DNA from 4 places in the Marinomonas sp. GJ51-14 genome. Region 3 is predicted to be linked to each of the others. Evidence: predicted binding sites of a transcription regulator. Region 3 holds the regulator's gene; each other region holds the start of a gene.
What was found. The regulator FliA, encoded in region 3, starts transcription of late flagellar genes. The targets are predictions, from matches to a motif close to CTAAAGTTNNNNNNNNNNCNGCCGATA.
Positions count from the first base shown of each region.

Region 1: AC0L3Y_RS08680 (flagellin N-terminal helical domain-containing protein) is a predicted target of FliA. The motif match lies at 4,716-4,742, and genes of this name have one in related genera.
Region 2: AC0L3Y_RS08675 (flagellin N-terminal helical domain-containing protein) is a predicted target of FliA. The motif match lies at 1,261-1,287, and genes of this name have one in related genera.
Region 4: flgM (flagellar biosynthesis anti-sigma factor FlgM) is a predicted target of FliA. The motif match lies at 1,669-1,695, and genes of this name have one in related genera.

Region 1 is NZ_CM147879.1:1,803,052-1,809,042, reverse strand. Features, by position in the region: gene AC0L3Y_RS08705 (motility associated factor glycosyltransferase family protein) at 1-865, opposite strand, end outside; gene AC0L3Y_RS08700 (hypothetical protein) at 855-1,151, opposite strand; gene fliS (flagellar export chaperone FliS) at 1,151-1,585, opposite strand; gene fliD (flagellar filament capping protein FliD) at 1,624-3,243, opposite strand; gene AC0L3Y_RS08685 (flagellar protein FlaG) at 3,284-3,706, opposite strand; gene AC0L3Y_RS08680 (flagellin N-terminal helical domain-containing protein) at 3,776-4,660, opposite strand.
Region 2 is NZ_CM147879.1:1,795,771-1,801,761, reverse strand. Features, by position in the region: gene AC0L3Y_RS08675 (flagellin N-terminal helical domain-containing protein) at 295-1,179, opposite strand; gene AC0L3Y_RS08670 (HD-GYP domain-containing protein) at 1,805-3,382, opposite strand; gene flgL (flagellar hook-associated protein FlgL) at 3,405-4,706, opposite strand; gene flgK (flagellar hook-associated protein FlgK) at 4,711-5,991, opposite strand, start outside.
Region 3 is NZ_CM147879.1:1,913,666-1,919,656, forward strand. Features, by position in the region: gene flhF (flagellar biosynthesis protein FlhF) at 1-851, shown strand, start outside; gene AC0L3Y_RS09215 (RNA polymerase sigma factor FliA) at 948-1,685, shown strand; gene AC0L3Y_RS09220 (chemotaxis response regulator CheY) at 1,741-2,121, shown strand; gene AC0L3Y_RS09225 (hypothetical protein) at 2,131-2,256, shown strand; gene AC0L3Y_RS09230 (protein phosphatase CheZ) at 2,289-2,915, shown strand; gene AC0L3Y_RS09235 (chemotaxis protein CheA) at 2,928-5,111, shown strand; gene AC0L3Y_RS09240 (protein-glutamate methylesterase/protein-glutamine glutaminase) at 5,138-5,991, shown strand, end outside.
Region 4 is NZ_CM147879.1:1,779,725-1,785,715, reverse strand. Features, by position in the region: gene AC0L3Y_RS08605 (chemotaxis protein CheV) at 1-787, opposite strand, end outside; gene flgA (flagellar basal body P-ring formation chaperone FlgA) at 927-1,619, shown strand; gene flgM (flagellar biosynthesis anti-sigma factor FlgM) at 1,734-2,048, shown strand; gene AC0L3Y_RS08590 (flagella synthesis protein FlgN) at 2,083-2,562, shown strand; tRNA gene AC0L3Y_RS08585 (tRNA-Arg) at 2,650-2,725, shown strand; gene aguA (agmatine deiminase) at 2,888-3,994, shown strand; gene AC0L3Y_RS08575 (OsmC family protein) at 4,069-4,476, opposite strand; gene trpC (indole-3-glycerol phosphate synthase TrpC) at 4,540-5,355, opposite strand; gene trpD (anthranilate phosphoribosyltransferase) at 5,376-5,991, opposite strand, start outside.

The sequences.
Region 1 (5,991 bases), 110 kb from region 3:
TTGTTTTCGGTAGTGATCTCAAACCTTGAGCAATACCAATAAGAGCATCATCAAAAAACCCCCACCCCATCACCTGACGAGCATACTGTTTTTGAAAGTGCTCAATGGCTTTACTGTTCTCAGGACTACTGTAGGCAACATGCAGATAGGTTTCTGGAGCCATAAAATAGCCATTTTCTTCTAACTGCTGCAAATATTTTTCGGTAAACTCTTCAGGGTTTGTACCTAAGAAAAAATGAATAGTGCGACCATCATTATTAAATGTTTCTAAAATATTCTCCCACTCAATCGCAAATAATGAATAATAGAAAAAGTCTAAATCACATTCATAGAGATACAGATGCTTTATATCTCGCTGAGCAAGAATCATTTCAAGCTGATAACCAAACTCGATACCAAACAATATTGTTGAGCCGACGAATTGAGGCCACTCTTTTTGCTGTTGAAGACCTTCAGACTGAAATGCAATCTGATCTAGGATTTTGTTACTGTAATAAACATGACGACTTGGATGATTTTCAGTACGATCAAGATTCAAAACTGTTTTGTTCGGTGTTTTAAATGCTTGGGTAACTTTTCTTGCGGCTTGCTCTTTGGGAGTTGAAGAAAAAAGCGGCGCACCAATATCTTCTCGATAAAGGTTAAGCTCCCCACTCTCTTCCATGTAAATATGGCGTTTCTGTGGTTGATAGTTTTGGAAAGATTCAAATATATGAGGCATGACATGAGAAAAAACCGTCATGTTTCTTAGGTATCGATCAGTAAATTCTTTATCATTCTCTCTGAGGCGCGCTGCACCTCTTTCAAACAAAGAAACAAACGCTTCCGCATGCTCAAGAGAGGGTGAGTATTCCTCATTCTGCATTTTTTACGCCTTTGTATTTATTAACACTTTTGCGGGTCTTGTTAGTTTGGTAAAGCTGCTTTTGCATTTCAAGATGTACATCACGAATAAGTCGAGTCGCAGATTGATGTACCGCAATAAAATGCTTTATGCATTCATTACCTTGCTTATCATTTTCAAGAGGCTCAATTGCTCTAATAAAGCCATCATTAATCTGGCATAATCGCTGAATCTCTTCAATATTTTTATCTATAACACTTTGCTCTAATGCTTTACTCAACGTCGTTAAGTACGACATATCAAACATTACACAGCACCTACACGAGCTTCATCTTGGCCTTCATAAGCGGCTTGTTTATCGGCAGCAGAGATTTGATCCCATGCTCCTTTGATCTGTAGAATAAGCCCCATAACTTGGTCAATAATACTTGTATCTTTACTGGCACTCGCCTCAGTAATTCGTACAGTCATATACTCATAAAGCGTTTCAAGATTGTCCACAAGTTCAGGATTAACATCTCTATCTAGAGCATCTCGCAATGCATTTATAATTTCGACAGCACGAGTTAATGCAGCTGATTTCCCTTCCCAATCAGCACGTTCAATGCAGCCTTTGCCCAAGGCGAGCTTTTCTAATGCGCCTTGCATCAAGAGCTGAATCACGCGATGAGGATCAGCTGAGGCTAAATCGGATTTTATTGAATCCTTTCTATAGGCCTGAATCCCTTTACTCTTGTACATATACAACCCCATTAATTCAAATATTCAATTTCAAACAATTACATTTTTGCCAGGACAGAATTCAAATAACTACCTTGTGCGTTCATCTCAGCCAGACGAGAGTCTAATCCGGTAAATTTGGTGCGAAGTGACTCTTCATAACGAACCATACGGTCTTCGTATGCTTCTAATGCATCTTCAGAACTATCTATTGAGTTACGCACTGAATCTTTTAAAGAATTTGTCATGCCACCAGAACCAGTATAATTATCTAAAAGGTTCTCTAATGATTTAGCCAAGCCTTTTTCACCAGATATTAAAGGTGCAACCTCGCTATAACCTCTTTTCATTGCCTCATCGAATTTAGTGCTGTTAAAGCTCAACATACCTTGATTGTCCATTTTCACACCGAGGTCAAAAATAGACGTAAAAGTACCAGTTCCAGCTTGGCTAGTCATAAGTTGACTAGACAAGGAGGACTGCAGATTACGAATCATACTGTTACCGTTTAAGGCCGCATTTTTATCCGTGCTCTCTTGGAATAAACTAACTAGATCATTATAAGAAGAGATAAATTCTTCTATTGTTTCTTGGACAGTTTTTTGATCAAAACTGACATCAACCTTCGTTGTTTTTTCTGTTAAATCAATGGCTTCAATAGTCAAACCAGCAACTGCATCTTCAAAGGTATTTGTCTTATTACGAATTTGAATACCGTCTACTGTGATAACAGCATCTTGAGCCTGCTCTCCAAGCGGAGTATACAAACCTGCAAACATTCCATCTGTAGAAACAGAGTTCAAACTTAACTCAGAACCACCATTAACAAGAGAAATATCCTCAGATTCCTCCTCATCAATTTGCTCTATGTCATCAGCTACAGCGGCTAATTCTTCAACGGGCTCTTCGACTTCATCTTCAGGAATCTCGCCATCATTGGCGAAATCAACATCATCGCCAGCTAAATCCAGCTCATCAACAAAAGCTTCTTCTTTTTCTTCAGCTGGTATGTCGCTATCATCTTCTTCGATTTCAACTGGATCGATAACATTTCCTTCGTCATCTATCTTCACAGGCAAATCATTGGTAATTCTCAATGTATTTCCAGCACCTTGAATAGAAGAAGTTACTGAAAAAAATAAATTTCCGGTTCCATCATCAACCAAATTAGCAGATACACCAAAATTATCTTCTGAGGTATTAATTTGATTACGTAACTCGGATAAGGTTGTACCAGCTCTGACATCTAGCGTAAATTCATTGTCGCCAGCTTTAAATGTAAGTGTGGAATCAACTTTACTGATAACATCATCGCCAGACGAAAAAAGTCCTGGTGACGACATAACTCGACTGCCCTTCGCCAATTGATTGACATCAATAGCGTAAGAACCATTAGAAGCGGTATTATCTGTAGAAACAGAAAGCACTTCCTCACCTTCTGCTTGAGCTACTTTTGCGTCTCGACCGGTAAAGAGCTCATCATCACCGAGAGCTTCTACAACGGACTTAAAACTATCAATGGCTGAACCCACTCGACCTAATGCAGATAGTTCTGCCTCATATCCATTGATTTTATCTTGATAAAGTCTGACTTTGGCGTCTTTTTGAGCGCTCACCATTTCCTTGACGAGGGACTCCAGATCCATACCAGACCCTGCACCTAATGAGCCAATCGACATAACTTTATCTCCTAACGCTTTACGTTATTTACTATCTAAATCAAACCTCACTGTTGACCAAGGCACCCTTGACATCACTCAGCTCGCTCATAATAGCATCAATTCTCTCAGACATTTTAAGAAAATCTTCCGTTGGAATTTGACGAACTACATCTCCAGTAGTTTGATCTAATACTTTTACTATATTTTGATTTCGATCTTCTCTCAATTCAAAGGTTAACTGCACATTCAACTGAGACATTTTTTTATTCATAGCCTCAATATCATACGCCTCCACCTTTTCAAAAGAACGAGAAGACCGGGAATTAGTACTGTCCTTATCCGTTTTACTTGTATCGGCAGTACTTTCAACAACTTTAGCATTAGCTTGGCGTAGAGCAGCAAAATCCTCTGCGACACGGGACTCAGAGCCTAAAGAATAATTAATGCTTTGCTTAGAAAAATCACTGGAATTTATTGACATAACAGAGTTCCTCCAAATAGACAAAAGCCGGAGTTAACAACTCCAGCTTTTCGCTATCACATATTGCTATTAGCCTAGTAAAGACAAAGCAGTTTGTGGACGTTGGTTCGCTTGAGCCAAAATAGATGAACTCGCTTGTTGAAGAATTTGCGTACTTGTTAGTTTTGCAGTTTCTTCTGCGAAGTCTGCATCACGTACACGAGATCGTGCAGAAGATACGTTCTCAGAAATGTTACTTAAGTTGCTGATTGAAGAACCAAAACGGTTTTGAATTGCACCTAAATCTGCACGCTTAGAGTCAACTGCAGAAATCATAGTATCCAGAATATCTATCATGCTTTGTGCGTTAGCAACAGAAGATACAGAAGCACTTGTACTACTTACCTGAGCTGTAGCTGCGTTGCTTGATAAACCTGACATGGTGAAACCACCATTAGCACTGAAATCAACAGAGTTGTTCGCGCCACCAGTTTCCATACTGAAACTGATAGTTTGGTTAGCATCCGCACCAACTTGGAAAACACCTGCAAAAGTACCATCCAGAAGATTCTCACCACCAAAAGTAGTAATTTCAGCAATACGGTTAATTTCCGTAGACAATTGCTTAACTTCTTGCTGTAGAGCAACACGGTCTTTGTCTGAGTTCGAGCCGTTTGCAGACTGAATAGACAAAGTACGCATACGCTGCAACATGTTAGTTGTTTCGTCCAATGCACCTTCAGCAGTTTGAGCCAAAGAAATACCATCGTTAGCGTTACGAACAGACTGATTCAAACCATTAACCTGAGATGTTAAACGGTTAGAAATCTGAAGACCTGCCGCATCATCCGCTGCACTATTGATACGTTTACCAGAAGACAAACGCTGAAACGATGTATCTAGTTCATTACTAGAACTCATCAACTGACGTTGTGCACTTAGAGATGAAGTATTTGTATTTACATAAAGAGCCATCACAGCCTCCTAGGGTTTTTGTTAAATCCTGCAAACAAGCAGATCGTATTAAGGTTTTCGACAAGACCTTGAAAACCTTTAACCTTTTTTGGATTTTTTTTCCTCATACCGGAAAAAACCATCCCACCAAGCGGCAAATTAATGCCTAACTAATTGTTTTAAAAGAATTAAAAAACAATTAAATTTTTTTACATTTTTTTTCAAAAAAATGCATCATCAACCTAAATTCAGTATTTATTGCTCAAAAAACGTTCAAAATTACATTCATAGACGTTAAGCCCCAAAAATACTGACAAAAATCTTTCATTCATTTCCTTGCCACTCCAACACCAACTAACAAAGCCAAATAGCAAAGGGCAAAAAAGCAATCCTCTTAGGTAAAAGAATTCCCATTCAGGGACAAAATATTCCCTCACCTAAACATTGCTCGCTATATCTTAAAACCAACATTTCTTTGTAATCTCTGACGACTAAACACAGCTCTTTTATCCACAATCCATTTCCACTAACGAATAAAAATGAAATGGCATCTATCAAAAATTTCCAACTGATATCGAGATAAACGCTCTTTTCTCTTCATCAAGAATACTTTCAGCTAACATGGATAGAACACACCTCTAAACAAAAGATGCCACTTACCTTAGAGCATTTCTTTAGCTCAAAAAGCCTTTCCAAAAAGATATCAATCTAATAGCTATGCTGGATCCTAAGTCTTAAGTAAGAGCAGGAATCTCTTTTCATTTTTACGGTTTTCCACAAAAGCGGCGTCATAACGATAACCTCTCAATAAAAAATGGACTAAAAGCACCAACCATCACCAAACCAATAGAGCTAAAGCTCGCAACACATACAACCGACACGATTCGATCTGTCTATTAGAAATCACAGTTCCTTGCCCCAAAATAAGATAAAAAATGGGCAATACTCGTTGTAAAAAGTATTTTCTAAAGATAAAAATAAATATGAATTTCCATTTTTATCTTTTTTCATAAAAACAATCTTCCAACCCGATAAATTTCTTAAATAACAATGCACAACGAAGCACTACATCATTAATAGGATTCGCCATTGAACCAATCAAAATAAAGCTCACAACAAAATACTCTTAGTAAAAAGCTTGATAAAAAATAAAGTCATGCAGGAACCTATAAGCCAAGCGTTTACCAAAAACGAATATGTCTTTTTATTGACATGCTTCCTCATAAACGTAGCCTCCACTGCGTCTTAACAAAAATAAGCTATAAAACAGCGCGCTCTCATTCGATCAACATTACTCACGCTGGATCATTTTCTGCGATTAGAGCGTCGCAACAAAAAGACAAAGCATTACC
Region 2 (5,991 bases), 120 kb from region 3:
CTCTGAACTCTGAACTCTGAACTCATTAGAAAAGCCCATCTCAAAGCCGGTTAGAAATAGGAATACTGCTCATAACTAAAAACCTAATCTCTCTATAACCGTCTATGGCATAAGCCTTAAACATCTCCAAATACCTAAAAAAACCATAATTTAGGTAAAAAAAAGCCGGGTGAAAAAATCCACCCGGCCTAAGAGGCACCTCTAGGAGAGAGAAGTAGCCTATATTCCGAGAAACACTCGAATCATTTGTAAGGGCAACTATCTTGGCTGCCTCACGTCATGTTTTTATATAAATTAACTACCCAATAAAGAAAGCGCAGTTTGAGGACGCTGATTTGCTTGAGCAAGAATAGTACTACTTGCCTGTTGCAAAATTTGCGTACTTGTCAAATTCGCTGTCTCCTGTGCAAAATCTGCATCACGGACTCGCGCACGAGCCGCTGATATGTTTTCAGATATATTACTTAAGTTAGTAATAGTTGAGCTAAAACGGTTCTGTATTGCACCTAGCTCTGCTCGTTTAAAATCTACTGCTGATATCATGGAGTCAATGATTGCAATCATACTTTGTGCGTTAACTATGGTTGAAACAGACGCCGTCGTTTCACTCACCTGAAAAGAAGCCTGATTTGAAAGTCCCGACATGGTGAAGCCATTATTTGACTGATAATCGATAGAATTATTCGCACCACCAAACTCCATTGTGAAACTAATCGTCTGGTTTGCATCGGCACCAACCTGGAAAACCCCTTGATAGGTACCGTCTAGTAAATTCGCTCCACCAAATGTAGTTGTATCTGCAATCCGGTTAATCTCTTTAGACAGTTGTGCCATCTCTTGTTGTAGAGCTTCACGATCTTTATCTGAGTTTGAGCCATTTGCTGCCTGTATAGACAAGGTACGCATACGCTGCAACATGCTTGTTGTTTCGTCCAAGGCTCCCTCTGCAGTTTGTGCTAGAGAAATACCATCGTTTGCATTTCGTACAGACTGGTTCAAACCATTAATCTGAGAAGTCAAACGATCAGAAATTTGAAGACCCGCGGCATCATCTGCGGCACTGTTAATTCGACGACCAGATGATAAGCGCTGAAATGATGTATCTAGATCTCGGCTAGAGTTATTTAACATACGCTGAGCGTTCAGCGAGGACACATTAGTATTTACGTATAAAGCCATTTCTTCTCTCCTAAGAACATTTTAAAAACGAGACAACCTTTTGATTTAATTGATTATTTGGTTTTTGTCTCTTATTAAAGTTATCGACTCTGTGACGATTTCCTTTAACTTTTTTTATACTTTTTTTGAGTATTTATTTTTTATAAGCTCAAAATAAGTGGTACTCACAGTTATCGAACTGAGGACTAATAACTTTAAAAATAAAGGCAAAAAAATGCGAAAAAAGTGATAAAAAAACGATTCATTAAAAAAATTAAAAGAAATCATATAAAACACTAAAGTTTTAAAAAAAGCCGCACCAAAACAGCTTCAAAATCGTTCGTTTTTCATACTAAAAACATAAAAAATAAGTACCTAAAAAGTAGATGCTAAAAAGTAGATGCTAAAAAGTAGATGCTAAAAAGTGGATGCTAAAAAGTGGATGCTAAAAAGTGGATGCTAAAAAGTGGATGCTAAAAAGTGGATGCTAAAAAGTGGATGCTAAAAAGTGGATGCTAAAAAGTAGATGCTAAAAAGTGGATGCTAAAAAGTGGATGCTAAAAAGTGGATGCTAAAAAGTGGATGCTAAAAAGTGGATGCTAAAAAGTGGATGCTAAAGAGCCAACTTTAAAAAGCAGCTCCTAAATCAAGAAATATGATTGATAAATTGAAGACCTAAAGCTTGTGGATCCATTTCCTTCTCAATTACCACCTCTGTTCGTAAGTTAGCAGACTTATTCAACTCGATATCAGTAGCGCCTATAAAAGCTTTATTTGTAATACTGTAAACCTGTCGAACCAAAGAAGGTTGAAAAAACTTATTTAAAGTAAGAACAAAGCCTACACGACCATTAGATAATGACACACAAGAACCAACAGGAACGCTCCCTATATGCTTTAGGAACACGGCAAGTAATTCACTATCAAAAGCTAATCCAGACTCTTTCTGCATTTGTTGGCAAGCTTTAATTGGCCCCATTGAAGGTTTATGAGGCTGCTCAGACGTCATAGCATCGTAAGCATCAATAATGGCAGCCATTTTTCCATAAACTGATATTTCTGAACCTTGCTTACCAGCAGGATAACCTGAGCCATCTATTTTTTCATGATGATCCGCTAGCATCTGATACACAGCTTTTGGAACATTCCCACATTTTTGTAAGATTTGCTCACCAAACTGTATATGCTTACGGAATAAATCAAACTCTCCGGCTGTCATCTTGGTTGTTTTTGTCACCATAGAAATAGGTAAACGAAAGCGGCCTAAATCAAATAACAAAGCACCAAGAGAAATTACTTCCACATAAGCATTAGAAAGTTTCATTGCCTTAGCAAAGTGAATGGCTAGAACAGCCATGCCCATAGCATGTTGCTCTAGATAAGAAGAAGCATCTTTAATATGACGAATTGCCATTAATGAAAAGTTATTACGGGTATGAGACTCAATCAAGCGACGACAAAAACGCATCAACTCGATCATCTCTAATTGCTCTCCTCGCTTAAAACGCTCAACTTGAGTAGACAATAATAGGTGCCCGTCTTGGAAAAGTTTTAACGCAGTGGAAGTTTCATCATCAAACGAAGTCGGAATAAACTTACTTTCTAATGGTATTTTTTTAACAGCTACAGCTGGCTTAGTAGTTGTTGCTGTAGGTTCAGTCTTTTCATCAAAACTACTTTCTGTCGGAGAATTTTCGTCTCGGCCACTATTTTCCTTCCCTTCCGCTAGTTTTTTCATACGGTCTTTATAGGTCAGTATGTAATCTCTCGTATACTCGTTTAGTTCTTCCCTAAAGTAACGAAACAAACTTTGATTGCGACCATATTTACTGCGGAGTTCTTTAGTATTGAGATCAGGGTTCAGCTTTTTAAGACTTCGAACCGATCGACCATGAGCCATAGATATACACAAGATAAGAAATCGCTCTTGTGCATCATAAAGTCGCTCTCTTCGGCTACTCAATAACTTTTCATCATTTGTAAAATAGGGGTCATAAGGAAGGAATTGAGAATCTAATGTTTGACGCAGTACATCAAATGTAACTTGTCTCATAGCCACACCAACAATGCGATCTTTACGTCCGTGCATTGCTATAAGACTTTTAACTCGTTTACTGCCTAATACCTGACTCTTCAGATCTAAAATCCCGAGTATTTCATCCATATCGAAATACCCAACATTGATATCAGCCCCAAAACAAGACTCTACTTTAAATGCTGACATCTTTTACTCTATACCTCAGATCTTACATTTGATTAAACAAAGACAAATTACTAATACGAGAAAACACTTTCTGAGAGGCTGTCAATGCAGCCTCCTTCATTGCTAACTCTGTTGCCGCTGCAGCGACATCTAATCCACCTATTCTATCTTGAGCAACAGCATTTGATAATTGATTCGCTGAACTAAAATCTCCTCTATCTTGAAGAATATTCAGTCGGGCACCAACGGATGAGCGACCTTCTCGAATCATTTGCTGAGCATTATTAATACTAGTGGTTGCATCGAAGAAAGACTGCTCTCGTTCTTCATGGGTTGAATATCGATCGCCAAGAACCGTCAATGTATCATTAATTTCATTCAAGACGTTATCACGTCTTGGTTTATCTAAAGAAATATCAATGATCGCACCAGGCGCTCCCCTAGCAATAAATAACATACCACCAAGAGAAATCGGCTTTCCGGCAATATAATCACCAGAAGCCACAACCTCACCAGCATTATTCGTTATGCTGTATGTACCAGGCTCACCATCAAATGATCTACGTCTGTCTTGATCTGTTTTTGTATTGGAATCAATAAAACTTGCATCTAGAGCAAAGTTATCTACATCAATAGGAAAAGTTGATAGACGGAAAACATTCGCAGATGGATCTTCTGGATCGTAGTTTTCTTCCATGAATTGATCAAAGTCACCTTGGTTTTTCACCTTTGCTGTCACGGTTACATCACCAGCCAGTAACTCCGATGTAAAAGAACGGTTTGTCCAAATATCTTGAAATAATTTCTTACCTGAATCGGTTACAGGAATCCGCATATCTTCCGAAATTTGGGCATATTTTTGCCCTTCATTACCAACCCATTCATAACGCCCCTGGCTATTGATGGCAAAAGGTGGGCCTTGCGTGTCTGTGCCTGAAAAAACATAACTTCCATCAGCACTTCTTGTATTCATCAACTCAGCCATAGAATCTGTAATGAGCTTAATTTCTTGAATAATGGCATCAATATCTTCTTGGGTATTAATGTCATTTTGAGCTTGAATAAACAAGGTACGTACATCATCCATAAAGCCATTCAAACTATCTAATGCGACTTCTTGATACTCTAAGTTGCCTACTGCCATTTTGATAGAATCATCAAACAACTTTAGTTGATGTGTACTACCTTGGTACATTAAAACCTGACTAGCTCCAACTGGATTATCACTCGGTTTTACAATGTCAGTTTGTGACGAAATTTTTTCCTGAACATTCAGTATTTTTTCGTTCGCTTGGCCAATAGCCCTGCTAGACTGCCCATAAATTAAGTTATTGGTTACTCTCATAAACTTACCTCATAATCCCAAGCAATGTCTCAAACGTAGTACGAGCTGCAGTAACAACTTGAGCTGAAGCAGAATAAGATTGTTGATACTTCAAAAGATTAACTGCTTCTTCATCTAAACTAACCGCCGACAATCTGTCTCGTCGAGCCATACTATCATTAAAAACGACTTCACTTGATTCTGCATGACCAGCTATTTCAGCGGTTTTACTACCAACATAAGAAATGAAACCTGCAAACGATTTTGACAAACTTGTTTTACCAGCCACTAATGATTGATTCTGCAAATCCACTAACGCAATACCATTAAAGTTATCCGCCGGGCCAACTTCATCAACACTAATTGAAAACTCATCCCCTCTTTGTGGCTTCGAAGAAACGGATACATCAAAACCTGCTTCCTGTGCTAAGCCTGCTTGCTCAAGTAAATTACTATATTGTTGTACATTAGTAACATTTGCTATTTCAATACCAGATGCATCTTGAACCACATATGAACTAGGAGATGTAAAGTAGATTTTATGAGGAGCGCTTGGATAAAGCTCAGCATTGGCGGTAAAAGCTGACGTCTTAGGGTTAGTATTTGTTATCGAAGTCAAAGAGATCTTTGCATCAGATAAGTTATCAGAGTTAGTGCTCACCCCAATAGGAGCACTAAACGCCAACGCCTGCCCATTCTTAGCGTTTAAACCTAAGTTAGTCGCAGCATGCTCTGTTGGTGTAAAGCGAAAGATATCGCCTTCTTCAATATCATCTGGATCTTTTAAGCGAAGATCGATACCCAAACCTTCAATGGAATAATACCCTTCGCCGCTTGGTGTTAATGTAGAAAAATCAAAAACCGTCTGATGACCAGAAGCCTTCCCATTCACATCGTATTTGGTTATCGCAAATCGATCACTATCTGTTTTCGTAAGCTCATATGTATCTTTAGTAATATCATTTGCGCCACCCGAAGAGACTCTTACTGAAATATCAGGCAACTTATGAACATTATCCCTAGTGGTAAAAATGTCTATTTCACCTAAAGAGAATAAATCTTTACCAAAATCACCATTTCCATCAAGTCCTTTTGCATTTTGCACATTCATCGCATCGGCAATAGAAATGGCATGCTGCCCTAACGTACGGTCTGCATACGTACTAAATTGTGTACGAAAGTCAACTAAACCACCGATACTGCCACCAAGACTATCCATTTTCAAGCCAACATTATGATCACCAAAATCGACTATCAGCTTAATATTTTTAGGATCCAGCGGGTCAGTTTGCATTTTTAATTCTGT
Region 3 (5,991 bases):
CAATTCTTGAACAGCGACAGCAGACGGAAAATGGTACCTCTTCTAAAGTGGCCGGTGTTGAGTCCAGAATACGTGGAAAACTCAAAGGGCTTGGGTTGTCTGATTTTGTTGTGTCTAGATTGATAGATGATATTGATTTAAAAGACCGTGAGGATGATTGGAATCGTCTATTGGCTCATTTGGCTGATTACATTCCTGTCCGTTCTAATACATCAGAACTTCGTGGCTGTATTGCTTTTATGGGGCCTACCGGCGTTGGTAAAACAACATCAATTGGTAAAATCGCTGCACAGCATGTTTTAAAACATGGTTCTGATGGGGTTGTGTTAATAACGACGGATACTTATCGAATTGCAGCCCATGAGCAATTACGAACATTTGGTCGTATTCTGAATGTTCCTGTAGAAGTGGTTAATGAATATTCAGACTTAAATGAAGTTTTGGCTAAGTATTCAAATTATTCATTGGTTCTTGTTGATACTGCTGGTATGAATCCAAGAGATTCAAATCTAGAGCGACAACTATTAATGATGAAAAGAGCTCGGTCTGGATTGAAGAAACTTTTAGTACTGCCTTGTACTAGTCAACGGCAAGTATTAAAAACGGTTGTCGACGTTTATTCACAAGTACAGTTAGATGGTTGTGTTTTGAGTAAGCTAGATGAATCTGCTTCACTTGGTGAGGCAATTAGTGTAGTTATTGAAGAAGGTTTACCTGTTGTATATATAGCAGATGGTCAACGTATACCGGATGATATTGAGCCAGCAAGAGCACATAACCTGATTAGTAGGGCTGTTTATACAGCAGAACACTATAGTCAGTTATATGGCTCATTAAAGTATGGTAGTTAGTAAAAATATGTTATTACTGAAAGCGTTACGTCAAACTATGTAGTACAGTGACTTGGCGCAACTAACTTAAATAGTAAAGGTTGCTTAGAATATTTTATGCAGACCAAGAATGGATATAACACATACTCTAAAAAAGCGACGCTGTCGATAGATTCGATTGTTGAGCAGTATGGGTATTTAGTGAAGAAAATTGCTTATCATCTATTGGCGCGTTTACCAGATAGTGTTGATGTAGATGATTTAACTCAAGCTGGCATGATGGGTTTGATTGAAGCGTATAAGCGTTTTGAATCAACAAAAGGTGCTAGCTTTGAAACCTATGCTGGTATTCGTATTCGCGGGTCCATAATGGACGAAGTGCGAAAAACGGATTGGGCTCCACGCTCAGTTCGACGAAATGGCAGGGCAGTTAATAACGCAATTAAAGAATTAGAAGCAAAGCTGGGTCGTGAAGTTTCCGACGTGGAAATTGCGGCTCACATGGAAATTAGTATAGATGAATATCATGAAATGATTCATTCTTCCATGTCGACTCAGTTATTTAGCTATGAAGAAATGTTAGATTCTGATACTAATAATTTAGAAAGTGCAGAGTCTGAATTTGAAAATACGCCTTACTCTTTGGTTGAAGAAGGTGGTTTTCAAAGTGAATTGGCGAAAGAAATAGATAATCTGCCAGAACGAGAAAAATTAGTATTGTCTTTATACTACAACGAAGAGTTAAATTTAAAAGAAATTGGTGCTGTAATCGGTGTCAGTGAATCAAGAGTTAGTCAAATTCATAGTCAAGCGGCTATGCGTTTAAGGGCTCGATTAAGTAATTGGCGAGATTAAATTATGGGCTTTGGAATAATACCTTTGGGGTGTGGAGGTTGCATTGGATAAAAACATGAAAATCCTGATTGTTGATGATTTCTCGACAATGAGACGAATCATTAAAAACTTACTACGGGATTTAGGATTTACCAATACAGTTGAGGCGGATGATGGAACGACTGCGTTGCCTATACTTCAAGGTGGAACAATTGACTTTCTTGTTACCGATTGGAATATGCCTGGGATGACTGGTATTGAATTGCTACGCGCTGTTCGTGCTGATGAAAAACTAAAGACAATTCCTGTTCTTATGGTAACCGCTGAAGCTAAGCGTGACCAAATTATTGCTGCTGCACAAGCAGGAGTGAATGGTTATGTAGTTAAGCCGTTTACTGCAGTTGCTCTCAAGGAAAAAATTGAGAAAATATTCGAACGAATAGATGCAGCTAAATAGGAAATGTAGATGTCAAATAAATTGGGATCTGGGCTAGTAGAATTTGAACAACTAGTAAAAGACGGTGCAGTAGAGCTTTTAAATCACCTTGAAGTTGGTGATTTTAGTAGCGCGATAAAAAAATCCAGGAGTTAAGTGAAGCTCGTCATAACAGCTTTTATAACGAAGTGGGTCTTTTAACTCGGAGCCTACATGATGCTATACGTGATTTTCAAGTAGATTCAATTGATTTAGTTGTTGGTGAAGGTGGAGGTGATGCAAGTAAGATCACGGATGCTTCTGATCGACTAAATTATGTTATTGAGACAACTAGCGCCGCTGCCAACAAGACCATGGATATGGTGGATAGTAGTGTTCCTGTGGCAAGTGAACTGCAGACTCAAGCTAGAGGGCTTCGAAAAGATTGGAGTCGTTTAATTCAGCGAGATTTGACTCCGCAAGAGTTCCGCGATCTATATAAGCGCATTGATGTCTTTTTGGGTTATGCAGATGAAAGTGCCACTACCTTGCATTCAAACCTCAATACAATTCTTCTAGAGCAAGGTTACCAAGATCTTACTGGTCAGGTGATTTCTAGAGTGAATGATTTAATCAGAGATGTAGAGGTGAAGCTTGTACATCTTGTTGCTGTTGCTGGACGAGTAGATAGTATCTCCGGAATTGAACACCAAGAGGAAGAGTCTGAACACGATGATACACGTGGACATGGCCCTGCTATTAATAAACAAAACAACCCAGAAGTATTGAATAGTCAAGACGAAGTAGACGACTTGCTATCAAGTCTTGGTTTCTAAAAGGGGCTGAGGATGAGTTTCGAGGTCGATGAAGAAATTCTACAGGATTTTTTGGTAGAAGCTGGCGAAATACTAGAGCAGCTTTCCGAACAACTTGTAGATTTAGAGCAAAACCCTGATGATAAGCCATTGCTCAACGCAATATTTCGTGGCTTTCATACCGTTAAAGGTGGTGCGGGTTTTTTACAATTAACTGCACTGGTTGATTGTTGCCATTATGCTGAAAACGTTTTTGATATTTTAAGAAACGGTCAGCGTAAAATAGATTCTGATTTAATGGATATTGTTTTACAGGCGCTTGATGCTGTAAATGAGATGTTCGATACCGTGCGTGCTGGTGGTGAGCCTGAGCGTGCAGCTCCGGAACTAATAGCAGCGCTTAGTGTGTATGCAAAAGCACCCACTGCTGAAGAACTGGCTGGAGAATCTGTTGATGTTGTTGAGGTCGACGAGCCGGAAGAGCCAGTTGATGAGGTAGAGGAAAGCTCTTCATCAGATGAACCTGTTGATATTTCTGATGATGAGTTTGAGTCATTGCTTGATGCATTAGGCGATTCTTCTAATGACGACTCCCAGAAAGTCAGTGAAGCTCCAAAGTCTGATGATGAAATTACAGAAGATGAATTCGATGCTTTGTTGAATCAGCTTCATGGCGATAGTGCGCCAGGGCTTGATAAAAACTCTAGTGTGGAAAATGCTTCGTCTTCTTCTGATGAAATAACAGAAGATGAGTTTGAAGCTTTACTTGATAAGCTTGACTCAACTAAAAAAGAAAGCAAATCAACAGATGAATCTAAATCTGAAGCTCCTAAAGTTGGGGGTGATTCGGATCTGATAACAGAAGACGAATTTGAATCTCTTTTAGATAGTTTGCAAGAAAAGAATGGTGATAAAAAAGCTGCAGAACCTGCAGCGGCTAAAGTTGAAGCTAAGACTGCACCAGTTAAGCCGAAAGTTGCTCCTAAACCTGTTCCTAAATCTGCAACTAAAACCACTGAACCTGAAAAAACGACTAACTCGCCAGTTACCCAAGAAGCCACTGTTCGAGTCGATACTAAACGTCTAGATGACATAATGAATATGGTTGGGGAGCTTGTATTAGTTAGAAACCGCCTTGTTCGTTTAGGTCTTCAAAGTGAAGACGAGTCAATGGGGAAAGCTGTATCAAATTTAGATGTTGTTACAGGCGATTTGCAGAACGCGGTGATGAAAACGCGTATGCAACCGATTAAAAAGGTTTTTGGTCGATTCCCTCGAGTAGTGCGAGATCTAGCTCGAAACATGAAAAAAGAGGTTAATCTTGTTCTTCGTGGTGAAGATACAGACTTAGATAAAAATTTAGTTGAGGCCTTAGCAGATCCACTTGTTCACTTAGTGAGAAACTCTGTGGATCATGGTGTTGAAGGGCCAGATATTCGAGAAGCGAATGGTAAGCCTCGTGTTGGTACAGTTATCTTATCTGCTGAGCAGGAAGGTGATCATATACTATTGTCTATTGAAGATGATGGCGCAGGTATGGACCCTAACTTCCTTCGTAAAAAAGCCGTTGAAAAAGGCTTGATGGATATGGATGCCGCTGAACGTTTATCTGATGAAGAAGCGTTTAATTTAATCTTTGCTCCTGGGTTCTCAACAAAAGTAGAGATTACAGATGTATCTGGTCGTGGAGTTGGGATGGATGTGGTGAAAACCAAAATCTCTCAATTAAACGGTACTTTGGATATTAAATCAGTACTTGGTCAGGGCTCACGCTTTATCATTAAGGTGCCTTTGACCCTTGCGATAATGCCAACACTTATGGTGACTTTATCTGATCAGGCATTTGCTTTTCCATTAGTAAGTGTTAATGAAATATTCCATCTTGATTTGAAAAAGACCAACATTGTTGATGGTCAGCAAGTCGTTGTTATTCGAGGAAAAACACTACCAATATTTCACCTCAAAAATTGGCTAGTTAAAAAATCGGATACTAATGATATGCCTACGGAAGCTCATGTAGTAGTTGTTCAGGTTGGTATGAGTGAAGTTGGCTTTGTTGTCGATCAATTGGTTGGTCAGGAAGAAGTCGTTATCAAACCGTTAGGTAAGATGTTGCAGGGAACTGCTGGTATAGCTGGCGCAACGATTACAGGTGATGGTCGTATTGCATTGATTCTTGATGTTCCTAGTATGCTTAAAACTTATGCATCAAGATAATACGCTTTTCATTTAGGGGATTTGATATGCCTGTAAAGGTATTGGTTGTAGATGATTCGGGTTTTTTCCGACGTCGTCTAGTTGAAATTTTTGAAGCGGATCCTCGGCTTACTGTAATCGGCACTGCCAATAACGGGCAGGAAGCGATAGATAAGGTTCAGTCCTTATCACCTGATGTTGTTACTATGGATTATGAGATGCCTGTTTTAGATGGTATCGCGGCCGTAGTAAATATCATGAAGGTTAAGCCAACGCCAGTATTGATGTTTTCCTCATTAACGCATGAGGGAGCTAAAGTTACACTGGATGCTCTAGAAGCTGGTGCTGTTGACTTTATGCCAAAGAATTTCGAGGATATTTCTCGTGATTCAGCTGTGGTTAAACGAGCTTTAGTTGATCGTGTATTAGCTGTCGCAAGGACACGTTTAGCAGGCAGTAGAGGGCCTGTTGAAGCGCTTGCTCCACGAACAGCTCCAAAGCCAATTGTAACAGAACGTGGTGTTATTATACCACGAGCTAGAAAACGAGTTAGTCTCGTTGCTATTGGTACTTCTACAGGTGGGCCCATGGCCCTTCAATCCGTTCTTAGTAAATTGCCAAAAGATTTTTCCGCACCTTTAGTGATTGTGCAGCATATGCCAGCCGCATTTACTGGTGCTTTTGCAGATAGATTGAATAACATTTGTCAAATCACTGTTAAAGAAGCACAAGATGGAGATCGTCTGACTCCTGGAGTTGCATTACTAGCACCTGGTGGAAAGCAAATGATGATCGATCCACGTAATGGCGGCTGTGTTCGTATACTTGATGGTGATGAACGATTGAATTATAAACCATCCGTCGACGTGACCTTTGGCTCTGCGTCAAAGTGCTATCCAGG
Region 4 (5,991 bases), 130 kb from region 3:
ATAAATCTTGCAGACGACTGTCGTTACGAATTGCAGTTGTCAAAGTATAACCATCCATTTCAGGCATCTCTATATCAGAAATAACCATTGAAAACACTTCAGTAATGTCTTTTCCTTCAGCGACGATACCTTCTAGGTAATTCAGCGCTTCACGACCATCACACAATACCGTTGTCTCAAACCCAACCTGCTCCATACAACGTTTAATTTGCTTACGAGCAACAGATGAGTCATCAACGATTAATATATGATGCTTCTTAGCGTTTTCTTGAACACCATCATTCACAATACCTTCTGAAATATCCTGACGTGTAGGAGCTACTTCTGAAAGAATTTGCTCAACATCAAGTATTTCAACCATTTCTTTTTCCACCTGGCAAACAGCAGTCAGATAATTATCATTAGACAGCCCTTTCGGAGGTGGCTGAATATCACTCCAATTCATATTAACGATACGCTCAACACCACGAACCAAGAATCCCTGTATGCGTCTATTGTATTCGGTAATAATAACAAAGCACTGATCAATATTTTCCATCGGGCTTGAGCCTGTAGCCAAACCAAGATCTAAAATAGGAATCGTCCCCCCACGAATATGAGCAACACCTCTAACGACAGGTGAGCTATGTGGCATAGATGTTAGTTTAGGACACTGAAGAATTTCTTTTACTTTAAACACGTTAATGCCATAAAGGTGCTTACCATTCAATCGAAACAACAGCAATTCCAGTCGGTTTTCTCCCACTAACTGCGTACGTTGATTAACAGTATCCAAAACTCCAGCCATAAACGCCTCCAAAATGTGTAAACATCACTCTGAGGGTGGCCTCAGAATTGTTAAAATGCATCATCCAATGATAAAGTGATTTAAAATATTATACTAACTATCTTATTAATAACGTAATAATAAACAAAGAGAGCTAATCATGCGAATCATAAGGCTAACAATAGCCTTCTTTTGTTTCCAATCTGGTTCAATATATGCCACTTCTATCGAAGAACAAATCAATCGCTATATAAATAGTGTTGAAATTCCTCGCTTATCCGAAATATATACGGATGCAGCAATTAGCATTACCCCTAATAACCTCGCAGCCCTTAATTACCTTCCTGATTGCGAGCACGAAACCATTCGAATAACAAATCAAAGACCTGACGCAACAAAACGTACAAATTATGAAATTAGCTGTGATTCCCCTACTTGGAAATCCTATATACCCGTCACTCAATCTATCATGATTCCTGCTATTAAAACGATTAATCCCATTAATAGAGGGCAAGTCATTACCAGGTCCAACACTGATGTCGGTGAAGTAGATTTATCCACGTTAAGAGGGCAAGTTTTTACTCAGAAAAACCCACCTTATGGACTAATAGCATCTCGTAATTTACGTATAAATACTTTTATAACTGAGAACCTTACCAACCAACCTATGCTTGTTAAAAAAGGAGATCTTGTTTTAATAACTGCAAGCAGTGGAAGCATTATAGTTAGGATGAATGGCGTTGCTTTGGAAAATGGAACAAAAGGACAACAAATTCGTGTACAAAACATCAGTTCTGAGCGAATTATATACGCCAAAGTTGTAACTAACAGTGAGGTTCTTGTAAACTATTAGGTAGAGATTAATCGGTGGTTTATTAATTGTTTTTTTCTGGGGCTTTTTACTAAAGTTTATGTAGACCCAGCCGACAATATAGACAGGCAAATCATAAAAGGGCGGAAAAACCCAATGGCAATAAATTTTACAGGTCTATCAAACCAAGGCAGCATCAACAAAAGCGAACGCTCGCAGAAAGATGATGCAGCAAGCAATGCAACTGAAAAGCAAAATACAGTACAGAATGGCGGAGTTCTAGCTGAAGACACTGTACGACTAAGCGGAACAGCTCAAACATTGCAAAGCCAACAATCTAAAATCAACGATCTACCAAACGTTGATATGGATAAAGTTGAACAAATAAAAGCTGCGATTGCAGCAGGCGATTATAAAATAGATACACAGAAGCTAGCGAGCAATATGGCTTCTATGGACTCGTTATTTTAGACTGCGATAAAACAGTCTTGAATCGACTTATCTTATGATTCCTATTGCCCCGATTTTTATCAAAAGCAAAGAGACGCTACAAAAGCTCTCTTTGCTTCTTGACGAAGAGCGATTGGCGTATGGCGGATCAGACAGCGAAATTATTATTTCCCTATCAGAGCAGAAACAAACTCTTCTTGATGAAATGAACCAACTTAATGAAAAAAGAGTCAATATACTTATTAAGTTCGACATTTTGGACCGAAAAAAACCAACAGAGCAAGATTTCAAAGACTGGCTAGATCTTCAAGATAGCTCTATGGATGAAGTACGTCTACTCATGCAAGAGTGTGAAGCATTACTTAAAAAATGCAAAACACAAAATAATACAAATGCTCAAATCCTAAACACACTTCAAAAGCGTAATAAGCACCTTTTCGAACTCCTTCAAGGTCATAGCAGCAAAAACAAAGTTTACACTTCCCGAGGCTCTACACGCCCTATAAGCAGTAAGCAAACATTAGGTCGAGCTTAAAATACGATAAAAATCAATATGATATCTCCTGCCCATATTGCATTACTAAATCACTAACGTATAAAATAGTCATCTACCAATCATAATGTCCCCATAGGTAAACAGGATATACCTGCCGCCTCCTAAGCGGCTATTCCAGGTTCGAGTCCTGGTGGGGACACCATCATTCGATAGAATGAATTAAACTAATTTCACTCCACTTCTAAAACAACTGTTTCACCCCTCCTCTTTGTATAAAAATATAAACCTATACGATTCCTTCCTTTGAATTATAAAATAGACAAAACCACACTCAATTCAGACCAAGAAAAAGCAGGACATAAAAGTGGCCAAAATATTGAACTCCACCCCAAAAGAAGATGGCTTTCGAATGCCCGGCGAACATGAACCACAGGAACAAGTTTGGATGGCATGGCCAGTACGAGAAGACAATTGGCGTGAGAAAGGTATTCCAGCACAAAATGAATTTATCGCTGTAGCGTCTGCAATTGCACAATTCACCTCCGTTACCTTTATTGTTGGTTCTGATCATTTCCTGCAAGCTCGCCAAGCTATTCCTGAACATATCAAAGTGCTTGAAATACCTTCTGATGACAGTTGGATGCGTGATATCGGCGGTACTTATGTGGTCAATGACCAAGGCGCACGCCGGGTGAATAATTGGCAGTTTAATGCGTGGGGAGGAGAATTAGACGGACTCTACGACAACTGGGAACAAGACAATGCTGTCGCTGAAAAAATGGCTGAAGTGACTGGCGATGATGTTTACAAGACGTCACTTATTCTAGAGGGTGGTTCTATTCATGTAGATGGTGAAGGCACGCTCTATACAACCGAAGAATGCTTACTTCACCCAAGCCGAAATCCAGATCTAAGCAAAACTGAAATAGAAAACTTACTAAAAAGCCATCTCAACGTGGAAACCATCATTTGGCTCAAACGAGGCCTGTTCAACGATGAAACCAATGGCCATGTAGATAACATCATGCATGTAGTTCGACCAGGTGTTGTTGCTCTCACGTACTGCGAAGATCCAAACGACCCTCAATATGCTATCAGTCAAGAAGCTTATAAAGTATTGAGTCAGGCAAAAGATGCCAAAGGCAGAACACTAGACATTATAAAATTACCTATGCCTGGCCCTTTATTTGTTTCTGAAACAGAAGCTCAAAACATAGAAGACAGTAACTTTATGGAGCGTCAAGCTGGTGAGCGTCTTGCAGGGTCTTATGCAAATTTCTTAATTAGCAACCAGGCGGTTATTGTCCCCATGCTTGACAAAAAAAACGACAAGCATGCCAAGGCATTACTACAAGAAGCTTTCCCTAATCATCAAATTATCGGTATTCAAACACGCAACATCTTATTAGGTGGAGGTAATATCCACTGTATAACTCAACAAGTGCCAAGCAAACAAGAGCCAAACAAGTGATAATCTTCAATAAAAAAGGCCTTAGTAATATAGTACTAAGGCCAGTTTCGTAAGCTCTTTACTCTTAGGCCTGTCTATTCGGCCTCAATTACTTCAAAGCTATGAACGATTTTAACACCGCCTCGCTCTAACATTAACGAAGCAGAGCAGTACTCTTCAGCAGATAACTTTACAGCACGCGCAACCACACTTTCCTTCAATTTACGGCCAGTTACCACAAAGTGAACTCGAATCTCTGTAAAAACAGCTGGAACAGCATCTGCTCTATCCGCATCGATTTGAGCTACACAAGAGACAACGTCTTGGCGAGATTTTTTAAGAATGCCAACCACATCATAAGAAGTACAACCACCCAACCCAGCAAGCAACAACTCCATTGGTCTTGGGCCTGCTATTTGACTACCATCAATTTCCACTTTAAAGCCAGAACCTGTCTCTGCAGTAAAATGCACATCTTCTTGCCAACTTACATTCGTTTTCATCGTTCAACCCTACATTATTCTGTTGTGTCTAAAGCTGTCTCTACTAGACCTTAATATGACCCATTAAGACTGAAACAACTCAGCTAATTTTTCACCTGGATTGTCAGCACGCATAAATGCTTCACCAACCAAAAAGGCATTAATATTTTTTTCACGCATCAAGGACACATCGTCACGAGTATGAATCCCACTCTCAGTTACGATAAGGCGATCAGAAGGTACGCTATCCATCAGTTCGAATGTGTGGTCTAGACTCAATTCAAAAGTATGCAAGTCGCGATTATTGATACCAAATAACTCTGTTTCTGTGTATTCCAATGCCAATTCAAGCTCCGGACGATTATGCACTTCAACCAAGACATCCATACCAAGATCACGCGCCATATTATCCAACTGACGTAGTTTGTTCCCACTCAAGCACGCAGCTATCAACAAAATACAATCTGCACCAATGGCTCTGGCTTCTAATACTTGATATTCATCGACAATAAAGTCCTTGCGAATAACAGGCAATCCACACGCCGCACGCGCTTCTACTAAAAAGTCTTCATGGCCTTGAAAAAAATCATGATCCGTTAGAACAGACAAACATGCCGCTCCGCCTTTTTCATAAGATTGAGCAATATCAGCAGGAACAAAATTTTCACGCAAAACCCCCTTACTCGGAGAAGCTTTCTTAATTTCTGCAATGACACCCGCTTTACCAATCGCTATTTGATGCTTTAATGCATGAGCAAAACCACGAGGAGCGTTATGCACATTAGCTACCGAAGCAGCAACCTCTAAGTTGCCATAGGGAGTATGAGATTTTCGCTCATTAATTTCTTCGTATTTACGAGCAACGATATTCTTTAAAATGGTTGGGGTTTCTATTTGCATTATGCTGCCGCTCCTATTCGTTAAAGTGAGTCAGAGCTCATAAAACAACGTGTAAAACTTGCCAACTCAGACATTTTGACTTTCGCTGTACCACCACCAATCACATCTTCTGCTATGTTCACGCCTTCGGCTAAGGTATCAGCAATACCTGAAACATAAATCGCCGCACCCGCATTTAAAGCGACGATGTCACGTGCAGGATTTACTTTGCCCTTGCCTTCTAGTGCCGTTTTAATAAGTACCAAACTTTCGCTTGCATCTGTTGCTTGGATCGTATCGATAGACTGCAATGGAATGCCAAAGTCTTCTGGAGAAACCATGTATTCTGAAATAACGCCATTCTTTAGCTCTGCAACAAACGTCGGCGCAGCAATACTCATTTCATCCAAACCATCTTCAGAATGCACAACCATAACGTGTTCACTACCAAGCGCTTTTAACACTTCAGCAATCGGTCGCACCCACTTCTGATCAAATACCCCCATTACCTGACGCTTCGCATTAGCAGGATTAGTGAGTGGGCCAAGTAAATTAAAAATCGTACGCGTCGCCATTTCTTTACGAGGACCAACAGCGTGCTTCATGGCAGAATGATGATTTGGCGCAAACATAAACCCCAAACCGATTTCAGCAACA